Regions from separate parts of the Microbacterium sp. 10M-3C3 genome, predicted to be linked through region 1. Evidence: predicted binding sites of a transcription regulator. Region 1 holds the regulator's gene; each other region holds the start of a gene.
What was found. The regulator HrcA, encoded in region 1, represses chaperone genes, less so after heat shock. The targets are predictions, from matches to a motif close to TTNGCACTCGNNNNNNNCGAGTGCNAA.

Region 1 (6,066 bases):
GCTCGCTGCCGGCCGAGGAGAGCTGGCGGATCGGGTCGGGGGAGGAACGGTTCACGACCGCCTCGCAGTCGCTGCTGGCCTGGGCCGCGCAGCGCGAGGGCGGGCTCGCGATCAGCGACGTGCGCCCCGCGCCCGGGCCGATGTACTCGGGCGTCGGCTTCGACGCCGACGGCACCCCGATCGCCCCCAGCCGGCTCGAATCCGACCAGCGCTTCGACGCCGACGGCACGCCGTTCGTCGCGCCCGGGACGACCGTGCGCGTGCGCGGCCGCGTCGGCGGGCTCCGCGCCGACGGCGAGCTGCGCGTCATCTCGGTGATCGAGGAGCCCCGTCGCACCGGCTACACGCTCGGCACGGTGTCGGACTCGGTGGTCAGCGGCGAAGAGCTCTTCGTGCTGGAGTGGCGCGAGAACGACGAGGTGTGGTTCACCGTGCGCGCCTTCGACCGCCCGGTGGCCGTGCTGTACCGCATGTTCCGCGGCCTCGTGCGCCGCCGGCGCCGAGAGCTGTTCCAGCGGTACCTGCAGGCGATCTCGCCGCTGTACGCGACGCGGCGCTGATGGGCGCCGCGCTCCCGCTCGGCGACCCGGCCCCCGACGACGGGCTCCTGCCCGCCGACCTCCGCATCGATCCGTCCGCCGATTTCGGCGTCTACCTGCACGTGCCCTTCTGCCGCGTGCGGTGCGGCTACTGCGACTTCAACACCTACACCGCGTCGGAGCTGCGGGGTGCACGGCAGGACCAGTACGCCGACACGCTGCTGCGGGAGATCGACCTGTCCGCCGGCGTGCTCGCCGCCGCCGGCGGCCTCCGACCGGCGTCGACGGTGTTCTTCGGCGGCGGCACGCCGACACTGCTGCCACCGGGCGACCTCGCGCGCATGCTCGACGGCGTCCGCCGTGCGTTCGGACTCCTCGACGGCGCCGAGATCACCGTCGAGGCCAATCCCGACACGGTCACGCCCCGCGTCGCCGACGAGCTCGCCGCCGCCGGCATCACGCGGATGTCGGTCGGCATGCAGTCGACGCAGGCGCACGTCCTCGCCGCGCTCGACCGCACCCACGACCCCGACAACGTGCGCACGGCGGTGGCCGCGGCGCGGGCGGCAGGGCTCGACGTGAGCGTCGACCTCATCTACGGCACGCCGGGGGAGTCGCTCGCCGACTGGCGTGCGTCGCTCGAGGAGGCGATCGCGCTCGAACCCGATCACCTGTCGGCCTACGCGCTCATCGTCGAGGACGGAACGAAGCTCGCGCGGCAGATCCGCCGCGGTGAGCTCGCCGAGCCCGACGACGACCTCGAAGCCGACATGTACGAGCTCGCCGACGACCTGCTCTCGGCCGCCGGCCTGGAGTGGTACGAGGTGTCGAACTGGGCGCGCGGTCCGAAGCACCGCTCGCGGCACAACCTCGCCTACTGGCGCGGCGCGGACTGGTGGGGCTACGGGCCCGGCGCGCACAGCCACGTCGCCGGGCTGCGCTGGTGGAACGTGCGTCATCCCGCGGCGTACGCGGCCCGGCTGGGCGCGGGGTCGTCGCCCGCCGCCGGCCGCGAGCGCCCCGACGATGAGGCGCGGCGTCTGGAGAGCGTGCTCCTGGGCAGCCGCATCCGCGAGGGCATCGCGGTCGCCGATCTGCTCGGCGAGGGCCGGCAGGCGGTGGCGGGGCTCGTCGCCGACGGGCTCGTCGAGGGGCGCGACGCCGTCCGTGGCCGCGTCGTCCTCACGCGCCGCGGGCGGCTGCTGGCGGATGCCGTCGTGCGCGCCCTCACGCGGTGAGCCGGTCCGGCGCCGCACACCGCCCGTCCGCTAGAATTGGCACTCGGATGGAGTGAGTGCCAGCGATTGCGGGAGGGGTGCCATGGTCACGGAACGCGGACTCCAGGTGCTGCGCGCGATCGTGCAGGACTACGTCGACACGCGTGAGCCGGTCGGCAGCAAGGCGATCGTCGAGCGACACGCCTTCGGGGTGTCGGCGGCGACCATCCGCAACGACATGGCGCAGCTCGAGGACGAGGAGCTGATCGCGGCGCCCCACACGTCGTCGGGGCGCGTCCCGACCGACAAGGGCTACCGCGTCTTCGTCGATCACCTCGCAGAGCTCCGTCCGCTCTCCAGTGCGCAGCGCGCGGCCATCGCGTCCTTCCTCGACGACTCGGGCGACCTCGACGACCTCCTCGGCCGCACGGTGCGGGCGCTCACGCGACTGACGGGTCAGGTCGCGATGGTGCAGTACCCGTCGTTCGCGGCCGCTCACGTCACCCACGTCGAGCTCGTGAGCCTCGGCGGCGGGCGCATGCTCGTCGTGGTCGTGACCGACACCGGCCGTGTCACGCAGCGCATCGCGTTCGCGCGCGAGGAGCCGGGCGACGACGAGCTCGTGCAGCTGCGCGCGCGCGTCGGCGCGCTCGTGGTCGGACACTCGGTCCGCGGCGCCGCCGAGCGGCTCGGCGCCCTCCTCGCGAACGCCCCCGCGCCCGCCGGCGGACTCGACGCCCTCGCCGATCCCATCCTGCGCGTGCTCGCCGAGGAGCTCGAGGAGTTCCGTCAGGACCGGCTCGTCATGGCCGGGGCGGCGACGCTCGCCCGGCGCGAGGCCGACTTCCGCGGCAGCATCTACCCGCTCCTGGAGGCGATCGAGGAGCAGGTGACGCTGCTGAAGCTGATGAGCGAGATGGTCGCCGACGCGCAGGGCCTGTCGGTCTCGATCGGCCGCGAGAACGAGCCGTTCGGGCTGCCCGAGGCCTCCGTGCTCGCGAGCGACTACGACGCACCGGCCAGCGGCGCGCGCATCGGGCTGCTCGGCCCCACGCGCATGGACTACCCCACCAATCTCGCGGCGGTCCGCGCCGTCGCGCACTATCTGACCCGGCTGCTGGAAGACGACGAGAGCGCCCGGTGAGGCGCCGCCGGCATCAGGACGATCCCGCTGCGGCGGGCAGGAAGGCGATCAGTGGCTGATCACTACGAGGTCTTGGGCGTCGCGCGCGACGCCTCGGCCGACGACATCAAGCGGGCCTACCGACGGCTCGCGCGCGAGCTGCACCCCGACGTCAATCCGGGCGCGGATGCGGCGGAGCGGTTCAAGCTCGTCACCCACGCGTACGACGTGCTCAGCGACCCCGACCAGCGTCGTCGCTACGACATGGGCGGCGACCAGAGCCCGTTCGGCGGCGCGGGCGGGGCTGCCGGGTTCGGCGGCTTCAGCGACATCTTCGAGACCTTCTTCGGCGGCGGTGCGGGCGGCCCGCGCGGCGGTCGTCCGCGGTCGCGGCGGGAGCGGGGCCAGGACGCCCTCGTGCGCGTCGACCTCGAACTGGGCGACGTCGTCTTCGGCACGCACCGCGACCTCGAGGTCGACACGGCCGTGCTGTGCGAGACGTGCCAGGGGTCGTGCTGCCAGCCGGGCACGTCCGAGGTCACGTGCGACATCTGCCACGGCACCGGCAACATCCAGCGCACCGTCCGGAGCCTCCTCGGCAACGTCGTCACGACGCAGCCGTGCGCGACGTGCCAGGGCCACGGCACGACGATCCCGTACCCCTGTGCGACGTGCCAGGGGCAGGGGCGCGTGCGCGCGCGCCGCACCGTGTCGGTGGACATCCCGGCCGGCGTCGAGACGGGGCTGCGCCTGCAGCTCCCCGGCTCCGGCGAGGTCGGCCCCGCCGGCGGACCGAACGGAGACCTGTACCTGGAGATCACCGTCGCGCCGCACGAGATCTTCAGCCGCGACGGCGACGACCTGCTCGCGACGCTCGAGGTGTCGATGCCCGACGCGATCCTCGGCACGTCGGCCACCATCCAGGCGCTCGACGGCGGCGTCGAGCTCGAGGTGCGGCCCGGCGTGCAGTCCGGCGACGTCCTGACGATCAAGGGGCGCGGCATCACGCCACTGCGCGGCTCGCAGCGCGGCGACCTCCGCGTCGGCGTGCACGTGGTCACCCCCACGCGCCTCGATCACAAGGAGCGCGCCCTCATCGAGGAGTTCGCCAAGCGCACGAAGGCACCCGCGCCGCAGCTCGCCCAGTTCCACCAGGGGCTGTTCGCGAAGCTGCGCGACCGCTTCCGGAACGCGTAGCCGTGGCGCTGCACTTCCTGAGCGCCGATGCGACGGATGCGGCGCCCGGCGACGAGATCGTGCTGACCGGCGCCGAGGCGCATCACGCGGCGCAGGTCCGGCGCCTGCGTTCGGGCGAGGCGGTGACGGTCGGCGACGGCAGCGGCGTGTGGCTGGACGGCGAGGTCGCCGACGTCGACGCCAAGCGCGTCGGCGTCCGGATCACGGCGCGGCGGGACGTGCCCGCCCCCTCGCCGCGGCTCGTGCTCGTGCAGGCCCTCGCGAAGGGCGATCGGGACGAGCTCGCGATCCAGGCCGCCACCGAGCTCGGCGTCGACGCGGTCGTGCCGTGGCAGGCCGAGCGCAGCGTGTCGCGCTGGGACCACAAGGTCGACAAGGGGCTCGCGCGCTGGCGCACGATCGTCCGCGAGGCGGCGAAGCAGGCTCATCGCGCGTGGGTGCCCGAGGTGGCGGCGCCGGCGAGCACCGACGACCTCGCCGGCCTCGCCGAGGGTGGGCGGATGCTGCTTCTCGACCCGCGCGCCGAGCAGCGGCTGTCCCGGATCTCGCTCGACGACGGTCGCGACGTCCATCTCGTCGTCGGCCCGGAGGGCGGCATCTCCGACGCCGAGATCCAGCGGCTCGCGCGGGCCGGCGCCGAACCCGTGCGCCTGGGCGAGACGGTGCTGCGTACCTCCACCGCCGGTGCGGCCGCGCTCTCGGTCGCGAGCACGCTCCTGCATCGCTGGTGAGGGCGGCCGCGTGACGGGCGCTCCGGCCTCGGTGACACGGGGCGTCGATAGACTGGCGCCATGAGCGAAGCGTCCATCTTCTCGCGCATCCTCGTGGGCGACGTGCCCGCGGAGATCCTCGCCGAGACCGACCACGTCTTCGCGATCCGCGACATCGCGCCGCAGGCGCCCGTGCACCTCCTGGTGATCCCGAAGACGACCGAGTACCGCGACGTCGTGGAGCTCGCCGCCGCCGACCCCGCGCTCCTCGCGGAGATGGTCGGCCTCGCCGCGCGTCTGGCCGGCGAGCACGCCGACGGCGACTTCCGTCTGGTCTTCAACACCGGCGCCGGTGCCGGGCAGACCGTGTTCCACGTCCACGCGCACGTCCTCGCCGGCGGACTGCAGGAGGAGACGACGGGTGCCTGACGACCGCGAGCCCGAAGGCACCGGAACCACCGTCGACCGCGTCTACGCCGACGGCGTCGCGATGGTCCAGCTCCTCGGCCCGCAGGATCGCCTCCTGCGCGTCGTGGAAAAGGAGCATCCGGACGTCGACGTGCACGTGCGCGGCAACGAGATCACGCTCTCCGGCGAGGCGGCCGCCGTCGCGCGGGCACGGGCACTCGTGGACGAGCTGCTCGCGATGACGCGCTCCGGCCAGGGCCTCGACCCCTCCGACGTGACCAGCTCGAGCCGGATCCTGCGCTCCGAGGGCGGCCCGCGGCCGTCCGAGGTGCTCGGCGAGGCGATCCTGTCGTCGCGCGGAAAGATCATCCGCCCCAAGACGCTGGGGCAGAAGGCGTACGTCGACGCGATCGAGGAGAACACGATCGTCTTCGGCATCGGGCCGGCGGGCACCGGCAAGACCTACCTCGCGATGGCCAAGGCCGTGCAGGCGCTGCAGCGCAAGGAGGTCAACCGCATCATCCTCACGCGGCCGGCGGTCGAGGCGGGGGAGCGCCTCGGATTCCTCCCCGGCACGCTCACCGACAAGATCGACCCCTACCTGCGCCCGCTCTACGACGCGCTGAACGAGATGATGGACCCCGAGATCGTGCCCAAGCTCATGGCCACGGGCACGATCGAGGTCGCCCCGCTGGCCTACATGCGCGGGCGTACGCTGAACGACTCGTTCGTCGTGCTCGACGAGGCGCAGAACACCACGCCCGAGCAGATGAAGATGTTCCTCACGCGCCTCGGGTTCGGCACCCGCATGGTCGTCACGGGCGACATCACGCAGATCGACCTGCCCCAGGGCTCGTCTGGCCTGCGTCTGG
Region 2 (6,066 bases), 650 kb from region 1:
ACGGCATCGGCTCGACGAGTCCCGCGATCGCGCAGGAGGGTCCGACGATCGGCCACGCGTACGCCATGACGGCACCGTAGCGCGCACGCGACGTTCACGCGATCTACACGTGCGCGTCATCGATTCCGCGGGCCGCGTCGTTCAGCATGGCCTTTCCCCCGTCGAGAGGTGCGCAATGTCACACCCGCTCCGAGTGCTCTCCCTGTACGAAGGCTTCTTCGCGGGCGGCGCCCGCATCCTGCATACCGACGTGGTCGCGGGCCTCCACGGTGCCGACCAGCATCACCGCGTGCTCTCACTCGCGTCGCACGCCCGGCGCGAGGGCACGGTGCAGTCGATGACCGACGACGCCCGCTACCGCCGGCTCATCGATGCGGGCGTCGAGGTGATGACGCTCGGCCGCGAGGCAGGAGCCGACCCGCTCGACCCGTCGGTCTTCACGCCGGCCGACCTGTGGGCGGCGGCGAGCGCGATCGCCGATGCCGACGTCGTCCTCACGCTCAAGGAGCAGCCGCTCGGCCTCCTCCTCGCTCTCGAGCGCGCCGGCATGATGCCGCGTGTGCCCGTGGCCACATGCCTGCACCGCTCCGACCCGACCCACGCCGGCCCCGCGCTCGGCTGGCTCGCGGATGCGGCGCGGTCGGGACTCGTGACGGCGACGATCTCGTGCGCCGCGTCGACGAGCGACGCCTACGCGCGCGCCGGAATCGACGGCGTCATGCGGGACGTGGTGCCCAACGGCGTCGACCTCGACCGGTTCCGGCCGGGCACCGCCGCGGAGATCGCCGACGGCAAGCACGCTCTCGGCATCCCCGAGGACGCGCCGGTCGTGCTCTACGCCGCACGCTTCGACGCGATGAAAGACCCGGGTCTGCTGCTCGCGGCGGTCGCGGCGCACCGCGCCGCCGGCGGACGCGCGCACTACGTCCTGTGCGGCGCGGGCATGACCGCCGACAACCCGCTCCTGCGCGACATGGCACGCGACGCCGGACTCCATCTCGACGCCCGCGTGCACCTTCTCGGGCTCCGCGACGACATGCCGATGCTCCACCGCATCGCCGACATCGTCGCCCTCACGAGCGCGTTCGGCGAGGCGTCGCCGCTGTGCCTGCTCGAAGGCGCCGCGAGCGGTGCCACGCCGGTGACGACGGCGGTCGGGGATGCCGCGGCATCCGTCGCCGGCATCGGTCGCGTCACCCGGCACGACGCCTCCGACATCGCGCGTACGTGGGACGAGGTGCTGCGGGAGCGACCGGCCCTGCGCCGCGCGGCGATCCACGCCCGCCCGCGCCTGGGTCGCGATCGGATGATCGCGGACTACCGCGTGGCGATCGAGGCGTGCGTGCGCGCCGGCGCGCTGGCGGCCTGACCGCTCACCACAGCAGGTAGAGCGCGCCGACGACGGTGAGCACGATGACGATCCGCTCGAACACGCGCTGCGACATGCGCGACGCGAGGAACCGGCCGGTGAACGCACCGACGAGCACCGCCGGCAGCAGGAGCAGGTCGATCCACAGGCCCGACACGGAGAAGAGGCCGAGACCGGCGGCGAACGGGATCTTGCTGACGTTCACGACGGCGAAGAACCACGCCGCGGTGCCGAGGAACGCGTGCACCGGGAAGCGCGCGGCGAGGAAGTACATCGACATGACGGGGCCCGCCGCGTTCGCGACCATCGTCGTGAACCCGCCGAGCGTGCCGTAGACGGCGGCGGCGACCGGTCCGCTCGGCACATCCGCCTCGCGGTGCCGGGCGCGCCACCGTCGCCACAGCGTGACGGCGACGACGAGGAGCAGCAGCACGCCGATGCCGCGCCGCACCCACGCGTCGCTCGCGAACGCGAGGAACAGCACGCCGAGCACGATGCCGGCGAGAACCGCGGGTACGAGGCGCAGCAGCGCCGACCACACCGCGTGGCGGCGATACGCCCACAGCGCGAACATGTCGCCGACGATCAGGAGCAGCAGGAGCGTGGCCGTGGACTCCTTCGCCGGGAGCACGGCGGCGAACATCGCGACGGCGAGCGTGCCGGCGCCCGGGACCGCGGTCTTCGACACCCCGACGATGAGGGCCGCGACCGCGAGGAGGGTCCAGGAGAGCGGGCCGAGCGTCGCGATGTCGATGCCCGTGCTCACTCCCCCACGCTACCCGTGCCGAAGCGGAGACGAACGAGCGGGGCGGCTCCCGGAGGAACCGCCCCGCTCTTGTCAGTGCGTCACTGCTCGATCGGCGTCGGCGCGTCGGTCTCGTGCGCGCGGATCGTCGAGGCGTCCGACTCCGTCGTCACCTCGATACGCCGCGGCTTGGCCTTCTCGCTCACCGGGATCGTCACCGACAGCACGCCGTTGCCGTACGACGCGCTGATGCGGTCGGTGTCGATGCCCTGGCCGAGGTTCAGCTGCCGCACGAACGACGCCGCCTCGCGCTCGCGGGTGATCCACTTGACGCCCTCGCCCGTCGTGAGCGTGCGCTCGGCGCGGATCGTCAGCAGCTGGCCGTCGACGTCGATGTCGACCGAGCCCGGGTCGATGCCCGGGAGGTCGGCGGTCAGCACATAGTGGTCGCCGTCGCGGTACAGGTCCATCGGCATCCGCCGAGGTCCGCGCCGGCCCTCGACCAGCGCCGAAGCGAGCCGGTCGAACTCACGGAAAGGGTCGTAGCCTGCCATGTCTCCTCCTTCGACTCGCCGAAGCGGATGCTCCGGCATCCCATGTTCTGGACTTGAGTTGACTCGACTCAAGTGATGTCAGATTAGCACTCTCCACCCGAGAGTGCCAGCGTTGTGCGGCGCGTTCGCCGACGGCGAGCGCGCTAGCGTGGACGGGTCGGGAAGGGGATCACCGTGGATGTCGCACTCGCCGTCGATCTGGGCGGAACGAAGGTCGAAGCCGCGCTGGTCGACGCCTCCGGCACGGTGCTCCCGGGGTCGCGCTCGCGGGCCGCCACCGGAGCGGAAGCCGACGCCGCGGGCCTGCGCGCCGCGGTGGCCGAGGTCGTCACACGCGCCACGGCCGCGCTGCCGGGCGGAGCGACGGTGCGCGGCGCGGGCATCGGCAGCGCCGGCCCGGTCGACGCCGACGCGGGCACGATCTCACCGCTGAACCTCCCCGGCGCCGCCCGCTTCGACATCGTCGACGCCGTGCGCGCGGCCCTGCCCACAGCCTGGACGGACGGGCCGGTGCGCCTCGCCCTCGACGGACAGTGCATCGCGCTCTCTGAGACGCGCCGCGGCGCCGGACGCGGCGGCCGGGTCGTCCTGGGCATGGTCGTGTCCACCGGCATCGGCGGCGGCGTCGTGATCGACGGCCGACCCGTGCGCGGCGCGAGCGGCAACGCCGGCCACATCGGCCAGGTCGCGGTCGCGGGCTTCACGGCGGAGGGCGGACTCGCCGCGACCGTCGAACGCGTCGCGAGCGGCCCCAACGCCGTGCGCTGGGCGCGCGACCAGGGCTGGTCGGGAGACACAGGCGAGGAGCTGGCCCGCGGATGCGCCACCGGTGACGCGCTCGCCATCGCGGCCGTCGAGCGCAGTGCCGCGGCGGTGGGAGCGGCGCTCGTCTCCGCGGCGGCGCTCCTCGACCTCGACGTCGTCGTGATCGGCGGCGGGTTCTCGCGGGTGACCGACGACTACGTCGCGCGCGTGGCCGCGGCCCGCGACGCCGCCGCGCCGTTCCCGTTCCTCGCCCGTGCGCGCATCGTGCCCGCGGCGCTCGGCGACGAGAGCCCCCTCGTCGGGGCCGCCGAACTCGTGCTCGGAGACTGATCCGCGAGGAGGCGCGACCGGGTCAGGCCCGCTCGTCGCGCGCGCGGGCCAGGAGCACGCGGCGCCAGTCGCCGGGCACGCGTCCCTCGGGGCCGGGCGACGGCTGAGACTCGGGGCGGCTCGTCGGCGGCGCGAGCTCGGGGCCCTCGACCATCGCCTGCTCCTGGTAGTCCCACCACCAGTCCTCACCCGGCTCGAAGCTCTGGATGTAGCGGTGCCCCGTCTCCTGCCAGTGCGCGGTGGCGTGTCGGGCGAGGGAGTCGTCGCAGCATCCGATGTGCCCGCACGCGGCGCAGCGGCGGAGGTGCACCCACCACCCGCCGAGCGCGTCGCAGTCGGTGCATCCGCTCGCCCACGGCTTCGCGCTCGTGTCGATCTGCTCGGTGTCCATGTCGGGTTCTCCTCCGGGGGTCAGAGCGTCGTGGAGTACTGCTCGATGTAGGGCACCATCACCGTGAAGACGAAGTTCATCAGGTACGCCGCGAACACCACGCCCGCGATGACGCTCGCGACCGTGAGGGCGATCCACGCCCACACCGGGCCGAGACCGCTGCCGGTCTGACGGCGCAGCACGATGCCGCGCCCGATGACGTACACGCCGTTGCTGACGACGAACGTGAAGAAGCTCCACGCCCAGTGGAACGGCTTCACGATGCCGCGCGCCTTCAGCGCCCGCCAGTCGAGCCACGCGAACAGCACCTGCAGCCCCGCCACGACGTACTGGAAGACGCTGAACCCGAGCAGTCCGGCCTCGAAGGGGGTGGCGGCGAACGGGCTGACGCCCTGCGGATCCTGCGCCGCCTGCACGATCACGTCGCGCAGGTACCCCTCCCAGTCGAAGAAGAACAGCGGCAGCACGGTGACGACCGGGGCGAAGATGACGAGCCAGATCCACACCGTGCCCGTCGGGATGTCGCGCCGCGCGACCTGCTCCCCCGATGCGGCCGGGGCGCTCGGGTATGCGGGGTAGGCCGGGTACCCGGGGTATGCGGGCGTTGCGGCAGGCGCCGTCGGCGCCGCGAATCCGGATGCCGCGCCACCGCGGCGATCGTCGGTCCACGCGAGGCCGTTCCACCAGCGCTCCCCGCCGGGGCGCTCCGTGTCGGGGTACCAGCCGGGCGGGGTCGAGGAGGGAGAGGTCATAACCGTCCTTGGGTCGCGGGCGTCCAGCCGCAGTCTATCGACGGCGGTCGCGGGCATCCGGTTCAGCGGAAGTCGCGCGACGAGTGCGAGACACCCACACGCAGATCCTCGAACGCGTCGGCGACGAGGTTCGTCACGCCCTCCACCGACCGCTCCAGGATGCCGCGCACGATGAGCGCGGGCGAATCCCGCACGATGCGGCGATACCTGTTCCACACGCCGACGGAGCAGATGACGTTGACGAGCCCGTGCTCGTCCTCGAGGTTGAGGAACGTGATGCCGGATGCGGTCGCCGGACGCTGCCGGTGGGTCACGAGCCCCGCCACCTCCACGCGCCGGCCGTTCTCGTGTCGACGAAGCTCGCTCGAGGTGAGCACGCCGCGGGCATCCAGCGCCGACCGGTAGTGCGTCATCGGATGGTCGTCGGTGGAGACCCCCGTCGCCCACAGGTCGGCGGCGAGGATGTCGTAGCTGGTCTGGTCGGCGAACAGCGGCGGCTGCACCGACAGCATCGAGTCGGGCAGGAACTCCGCCCGGTCCTGGGCGGCCGATCCGGCGAGCCAGATGCCCGCGCGGCGGCTGATGCCGAGGCTCTCGAACGCGCCCGCCGTCGAGAGCGCCTCCAGCTGCGCGGCGGTGAGCCCGGTGCGCCGCACGAGATCGCGCAGATCGCGGTAGGGCCCGGATGCCTCGCGCTCGGCCACGATGCGCTCGGCCGCCTTCACGCCGATGCCCGTGACCGCGGCGAGCCCCAGCCGCACCGCGAAGGCGCCGTCGCGCCGGTGCGCCGCCGTCTCGTCGGGTGCGGCGGGGTCGAACTCGCCGACCGGCGGCTGATCCTGATGCGTGCACGTGTCGAGCCCGGTCGGGCCCTGCGCTCGCGCGGCGTCGGCGACCGGCTCGAGCGTCGCCTGCACGCCGGAGCGGTGCAGGTCGGGCCGGCGCACCTCCACGCCGTGCCGCCGGGCGTCGGCGGTGAGCGTCGCCGGGGAGTAGAAGCCCATCGGCTGCGCGCGCAGCAGCCCCGCGAGGAACGCCGCCGGATAGTGCAGCTTGATCCACGAGCTCGCGTACACGAGCAGCCCGAACGACAGCGCGTGCGACTCGGCGAACCCGAAGTTCGCGAACGCCTGGATCTTGGCGTAGATCGCGTCGGCCTC
Region 3 (6,066 bases), 950 kb from region 1:
CAGGACGTCGTCGATGCAGTGGGCGGCGAGCGGAAGCCCGGCTCCGTCGCACGCGTCGACGACATCCGCGTGCGAGATGTGGCCGAGCACGACCGGCGGCTGAGCCGACTCGAGCGCGGCGAGCGTCGCCGCATCCGCGTCGGCGATGGGCCACGGCGCGGTCGCGACGACGAGCGCCGCGCGCGGCCGTGCCGCCCGGGTGGCGACGGCGGCGCGCTCGGCGTCGGTGCGGCGCGGCAGGTCGTCGACGAGCACGACCGTGTCGTCGTCGGCATCGACGATGTCGCCCACCCCCTCGGCCGTCACGACGGCGCGACCGCCGTCCGTCAGCCGAGCGGCGAGGTCGCGCAGCAGCCGCGTGCGGCCTGACCCCGCCGGGCCGATGACGAGCAGACGGGGCGGGCGCGGGTCGGACACGACCGCGTCGACGTGCGTCCGGGCGTGACGGGGCAGGAGCGCGGGGGCGGCAGCGAACAGACCGGCCGGAGCCGTGCCGAGCGTCGTCATGATCGCGGCGCGTCAGACGGCGACGGTGGGGCTCGGCGAGGGAGAGGGGTCGCCGCTGGGCGGCGGGTCGCTCGGCGCAGGGTCGGAGCCGCCGGTGCCGGGGTCGGTGGTGCCGCCGCCGGTGCCGGGGTCGGTGGTGCCGCCGCCGGTGCCGGGGTCGGTGGTGCCGCCGCCGGTGCCCGGGTCGGTGGTGCCGCCGCCGGTGCCCGGGTCGGTGGTGCCGCCGCCGGTGCCCGGGTCGGTCGTCCCGCCGCCCGTGCCCGGGTCGGTGGCTCCGCCGCCCGTGCCGGGGTCCGTGGTGCCCGGGTCGGTCGTGCCGCCGCCGGTCGGGGTCTGCGAGCCCGAGTCGGCGGGGGTCGGCGTGCCGCCGGACGGCGTCCCGCCGGACGCCGAGGGCGCCGTGCCCGTCGACGACGGCGCACCGCCGGTCGGCGCCGCGGTCCCGGTGCGCGCCGTCTGCCCGGCGGCCTGCGCGACGGGAGTCGCCCGCTTCTTGGCCTCGGTCCGCGGTGCGGACCGGGCACCCGACGACCCGTCCGCACGCGGGGCGTCCGCGGTCGGGGTGGTCGGCACGGCGGGGATCTCGACCGCGGGCACCGCAGCGCCCGGTTCGGTCGGAGCGGAGAAGTCGGGCAGTCCCGCGAGACCGCCGCCGACACCGTCCCCGGGCTCGGCGACGAGCGCCGTCCGCTCCGCCGCATCCACCATGCCGGCCCCCAGCGACGGCGCCAGCGCGAGCGCCGTGCCGCTGGCCACCACCGCGAGGCCCGCCGCGGCCAGGGCCGTGCGCGGGGCACGGCGCAGCCACCCGCGGCGCGGCGGCGCCGCATCCGCCACCCGCGGCGCCTCCCGCGCCTCGACCTCCGCGAACAGCGCGACGGCCGGGTCTGCCGCCTCCGCTGCGGCGGCGATCGCCGGCGCGGCGTCGGCGGCCGCGGCGTCGGCCGCGATCCGCGCCGCACCCAGGGCGATGATCGCCTTCGGGTCGGCGTCGACGGCGATGGGACGGTCGAACCGCTCCGAGAGCATCTGCGCGACACGCGGGATGCGCGAGGACCCGCCCGTGAGGAGAATCGCCTCGATGTCGGCGGCCGCCGTGCCGGCGGTCTCGAGCGCGTCCTCGAACGCGGCGAGCGTGCGTTCGAGGTCGTCGGCGATCATGAGCTCGAACTCGTCGCGACTCACCCGCACGGTGCGCTGGTCGTTCGAGACGAGCACCGGCACGACGGCCTCCGAGTCGAACGACAGCGACTCCTTCGCCTCGACGCACTCGCGGCGCAGCGCGGCGAGCGCCATCCGCCCGGCGACGTCGCCCGACAGTTGCACCGCGTCCACGTGCGCCGCGCGCACGACGTGGCGCACGAGCAGGTCGTCGAAGTCGGCCCCGCCGAGATCGGCGAGTCCGGAGGGCTGACCGACGAGATGGACCGAACCGTCGGCCTCCTTGCGCAGCACGACGGCGTCGAACGTGCCGCCGCCGAAGTCGTACACGGCGAGCGCGCGGCCCGCCGCGAGCGGGCTCGACGCCTCGTAGTGGCGGGCGGCCGCCTCCGGCTCGGTGACGATCAGGACATCGCGCCAGCCCCGCACCGCGATCGCGTCGCGGACGTGCTCGGCGCGATAGGCGCCCCACGCGGCGGGCACGGTCAGGGCGATCCCCGCCGGCGTCGCGCCCTCCCGCTCGATGACCGCGCGCGCGACCCAGTCCACCGCCTCCGCGTACAGCTCCTCGGGCGTGAAAGCCCGGTCGCCCGCGAGGATCGGCACGTCGTCGCCGACGCGCCGCTTGAACTCGCGGATGAGCCGGTCGGGCTGCGTCGCGCCGCGCCGCTCGGCGGCGTCCCCGAACAGCACGTCGCCGTCGGCCGCGAACGCGACCGTCGGCGTGTTGTCGGAGGAGCGGCCCAGCGCGAACGGCGCGGCGATCAGGCTGCCGTCCGGCGCCCACCTCGCTGTGGCCGCAGACGTGCGACTCGTCCCGATATCGATCGCCAGAAAATACGGAGCACTCATGTTTTCCCCCCGGAACACGCGCCCCGGGGGTGCGCGCGGTTCCGCCCATCGACATGGGGGATGCAGGACGCATCCCCACTGATGTCCTGCCGCCGGTTCGTGCCCCTAACGCCCGACGATGAGGGGATTGTGGCACACCGCGGACGCCAAGGGAACCCACTTTCGGACCGGATATCCAGACCCCTCGGCGCGTCGCACGATGCTGGCACTCGCGTTGCATGAGTGCCAGCAGTTCCCTACACTGGCGTTAGCACTCTCCGCGTGCGGGTGCTAACGAGTCTTCCGTACCGTTCAGAAAGAAGAGGTAGACCGTGTCGGTTTCCATCAAGCCGCTCGAGGACCGCATCGTCATCCAGCAGGTCGAGGCTGAGCAGACCACCTCCAGTGGGCTGGTCATCCCCGACACCGCGAAGGAGAAGCCGCAGGAGGGCGAGGTCATCGCCGTCGGCCCCGGCCGCATCGACGACAACGGCAATCGCGTGCCGCTCGACGTCGCCGTCGGCGACCGCGTGATCTACAGCAAGTACGGCGGCACCGAGGTGAAGTTCGGCGCCGACGAGTACCTCGTGCTCTCGGCCCGCGACGTGCTCGCGGTCGTCGTGCGCTGACGCGATTTTCCCCACACGAGCCCCGGATGCTTCGGCATCCGGGGCTCGTCGTCTTCTGTGGCGGCCGTCGATGAGGATTCGTGCGACCGCCGCCTAGGGTGGAACGGAGGGGAGACGCATGGCCGACAGGATGCGGGAGAGCACGCTCGGCGGGCTCTACGCGCTCGGCGCGTACCTCCTCTGGGGCACGCTGCCGCTGTACTTCCTCCTGCTGGTGCCGAGCGGCGGCTGGGAGATCGTCGCGTGGCGTATCGCGCTCTCGCTCGTCTTCTGCCTCGTGCTCCTCGCGGTCACGCGCACGTGGCGGCGCTTCGGCGCGATCCTCCGACAGCCGCGGCTGCTGGGATGGACGGCTCTGGCCGGCGCCCTCATCTACGTCAACTGGCAGGTCTACGTCTTGGCGACGCTGTCGGGGCACGTGGTCGAGGCGAGCCTCGGCTACTTCATCAACCCGCTCGTGACGGTCATCCTGGGCGTCGTCGTCCTGCGTGAGCGGCTCCGGGCGACCCGGTGGGTCGCGATCGGCATCGCCACCGCCGCGGTGATCGTGATCGTGATCGGCTACGGCGCGTTCCCCTGGATCGCCGTGACGCTCGCGATGTCCTTCGGTCTGTACGGCCTCGTGAAGAAGCGCATCGGGCCCGCGGTCGACGCCGTGAGCGGGCTCACCCTGGAGTCGGCGTGGCTGCTGCCGGTCGCCCTCGTCCAGCTCGGCGTGGTCGCTGCGACGTCGGGGCTGACACTGTTCACGGCGGGCGCGGGGCACGCGGCGCTGCTCCTGCTCGCGGGCGTCGTGACCGCCACACCGCTGCTCCTCTTCGCCTCGGGCGCGCGCCGGGTCCCGCTCACGGTGATCGGCATGCTGCAGTTCATCACGCCCGTCATGCAGTTCGTCATCGGGGTGTGGCTGCTGGGGGAGCCGATGCCCGTGGAGCGCTGGATCGGGTTCGCCCTCGTGTGGGTCGCCCTCGTCGTGCTCACCGTGGATTCGGTGCGAGCGGCGCGTCGCGGGCGTCTCGCCGCGGTCGCCGCATCCGATCTCGCGTGACCGCGGCGAAGCATCCGGCCCGGGAATCCGGGCGTGGGCGCGCTCCCGCATAACGATTCGGTCGCGTTACACATCGTTAACGAACGGCAATACCCGGGACTCGCGGTCGTCAGTAGTGTGAGGGCACTGGGTCGGCGCCCGAGTCGTCCCGAACGTTCATTCACAGCAAGGAGCACCATGAGCGTCTTCACACGTTCGCGTGCCGGCAAGGTCCTCGGCTCGATCGCCGCGGTCGGAGTCAGCGCGCTCATCCTGGCCGGGTGTGCCGGTGGCGGCGGCGCGGCCGCACCGTCCGGCGGATCCTCCGCCCAGCCCGGCGAGGACCTCTCGCTGAAGATCGGCACGGCACTGCCCCAGACGGGCAACCTCGCCTTCCTCGGCCCGCCCGAGGAGGCCGGTGTGGCGTACGCCGCGTCGCTCATCAACGACGCGACCGGCGACACGGGTCTCACGATCGACGTCGAGTACGGCGACTCGGGCGACACCGACAACAAGGCGTACGAGACGACCATCCCGCGTCTTCTCAACGACGACGTCAAGGCGATCATCGGCGCAGCGTCCTCGGGCACGTCGCTGCAGTTCATCGACCAGGTCGTCGGCGCGGGAGTCATCCAGTTCTCGCCGGCCAACACGTCCGACGCGTTCACCACGTACGACGACAAGGGCCTGTACTTCCGCACGGCGCCCTCCGACGTGCTGCAGGGCGAGGTGCTCGGCAACCTGATCGCCGAGGACGGCAACCAGACGCTCGGCCTCATCGTGCTGAACGACTCCTACGGCACCGGCCTGGCCAAGTACGTCTCCGAGGCGTTCGAGAAGGCCGGCGGCGAGGTCGTCGCCCAGTCGACGTACAACACCGGTGACACCACCTTCGACGCGCAGATCAGCGAGGTCCTCGCGGCCAACCCCGACGCGATCGCCCTGATCACGTTCGACGAGGTCTCGACGATCCTGCCGGGCCTGTTCGGCAAGTTCCCGTCCGACAAGCTGTACTTCGTCGACGGCAACCTGAAGAACTTCGGCGACGCGTTCCCGGCCGGCTCCCTCACGGGCGCCAAGGGCACGCTGCCGGGTCTGTCGATCGACTCGATCAAGGACTTCACCGACCAGCTCGACACGTTCCAGTCGGACAACGGCCGTCCCGCGCTCGAGGACTACAGCTACGCGGCGGAGTCGTTCGACGCCACCACGCTGCTGGCCCTCGCGTCGCTGGCTGCCGGCTCGACCGACAGCGAGGCGATCGCGGAGAAGCTCATCGAGGTCTCCGGTGGCTCGGGCGACGGCACCAAGTGCACGTCGTACGCCGAGTGCGCCGAGATCATCCTCGGTGGCGGCACGGCCGACTACGACGGCATCTCGGGTCCGATCACCTTCGACGAGGTCGGCGACCCGACCGAGGCGTCGATCGGCATCTACCAGTACGGCGAAGACAACAACTACGCCGCCTACGAGGGCTGATCGCAGCATCCACGCGGAAGGGCCCCGGTCTTCGGACCGGGGCCCTTCCCCTTTCTCCGCGCGCTCGGCGCGGGGGACGTGCGGTGGATAACATTCCGGACGAACCGCGCCGGAGGCAGCCAAACGCGGGGTTGCGGATGCGGCGGCCGTATTCGTCCGGAATGTTGTGCATCGCCTACCCCTCCTCCCCAGTCCGCACCGCGTTGGCCGAGCTCACACGGCGCGCGAGGGGCGGTCCGGCGGTGCCGGAGGCGCGGCAGCATGCCGGGGTGCTGCATCCAGACCATGCCTACTGCCACGCCGACCTGAAGGGGTTCGGCCTCTCCCAGCGCGAGATCACGGCGTCCGTGCGCTGGGGCGCCATCGTCCGAGCCCGCCAGGGCGTGTACCTCGCGCCGGCCTCCGCGCCCGGGGTGCACGTCGCAGCGCGCG

Region 2: EI169_RS05695 (Hsp20/alpha crystallin family protein) is a predicted target of HrcA. The motif match lies at 2,752-2,778, and genes of this name have one in related genera.
Region 3: groES (co-chaperone GroES) is a predicted target of HrcA. The motif match lies at 2,723-2,749, and genes of this name have one in related genera.

What each region holds. Positions count from the first base shown of each region.
Region 1 is NZ_CP034245.1:1,850,404-1,856,469, reverse strand. Features, by position in the region: gene EI169_RS08890 (DUF1990 family protein) at 1-560, shown strand, start outside; gene hemW (radical SAM family heme chaperone HemW) at 560-1,777, shown strand; gene hrcA (heat-inducible transcriptional repressor HrcA) at 1,860-2,900, shown strand; gene dnaJ (molecular chaperone DnaJ) at 2,952-4,076, shown strand; gene EI169_RS08870 (16S rRNA (uracil(1498)-N(3))-methyltransferase) at 4,079-4,807, shown strand; gene EI169_RS08865 (HIT domain-containing protein) at 4,868-5,215, shown strand; gene EI169_RS08860 (PhoH family protein) at 5,277-6,066, shown strand, end outside.
Region 2 is NZ_CP034245.1:1,200,536-1,206,601, reverse strand. Features, by position in the region: gene EI169_RS05710 (YdeI/OmpD-associated family protein) at 1-67, opposite strand, end outside; gene EI169_RS05705 (glycosyltransferase) at 176-1,369, shown strand; gene EI169_RS05700 (sulfite exporter TauE/SafE family protein) at 1,374-2,135, opposite strand; gene EI169_RS05695 (Hsp20/alpha crystallin family protein) at 2,216-2,668, opposite strand; gene EI169_RS05690 (ROK family protein) at 2,843-3,763, shown strand; gene EI169_RS05685 (UBP-type zinc finger domain-containing protein) at 3,786-4,154, opposite strand; gene EI169_RS05680 (DUF2510 domain-containing protein) at 4,175-4,906, opposite strand; gene EI169_RS05675 (error-prone DNA polymerase) at 4,969-6,066, opposite strand, start outside.
Region 3 is NZ_CP034245.1:895,836-901,901, forward strand. Features, by position in the region: gene EI169_RS04250 (helix-turn-helix transcriptional regulator) at 1-507, opposite strand, end outside; gene EI169_RS04255 (Hsp70 family protein) at 520-2,520, opposite strand; gene groES (co-chaperone GroES) at 2,832-3,128, shown strand; gene rarD (EamA family transporter RarD) at 3,247-4,176, shown strand; gene EI169_RS04270 (ABC transporter substrate-binding protein) at 4,354-5,634, shown strand; gene EI169_RS04275 (hypothetical protein) at 5,904-6,066, shown strand, end outside.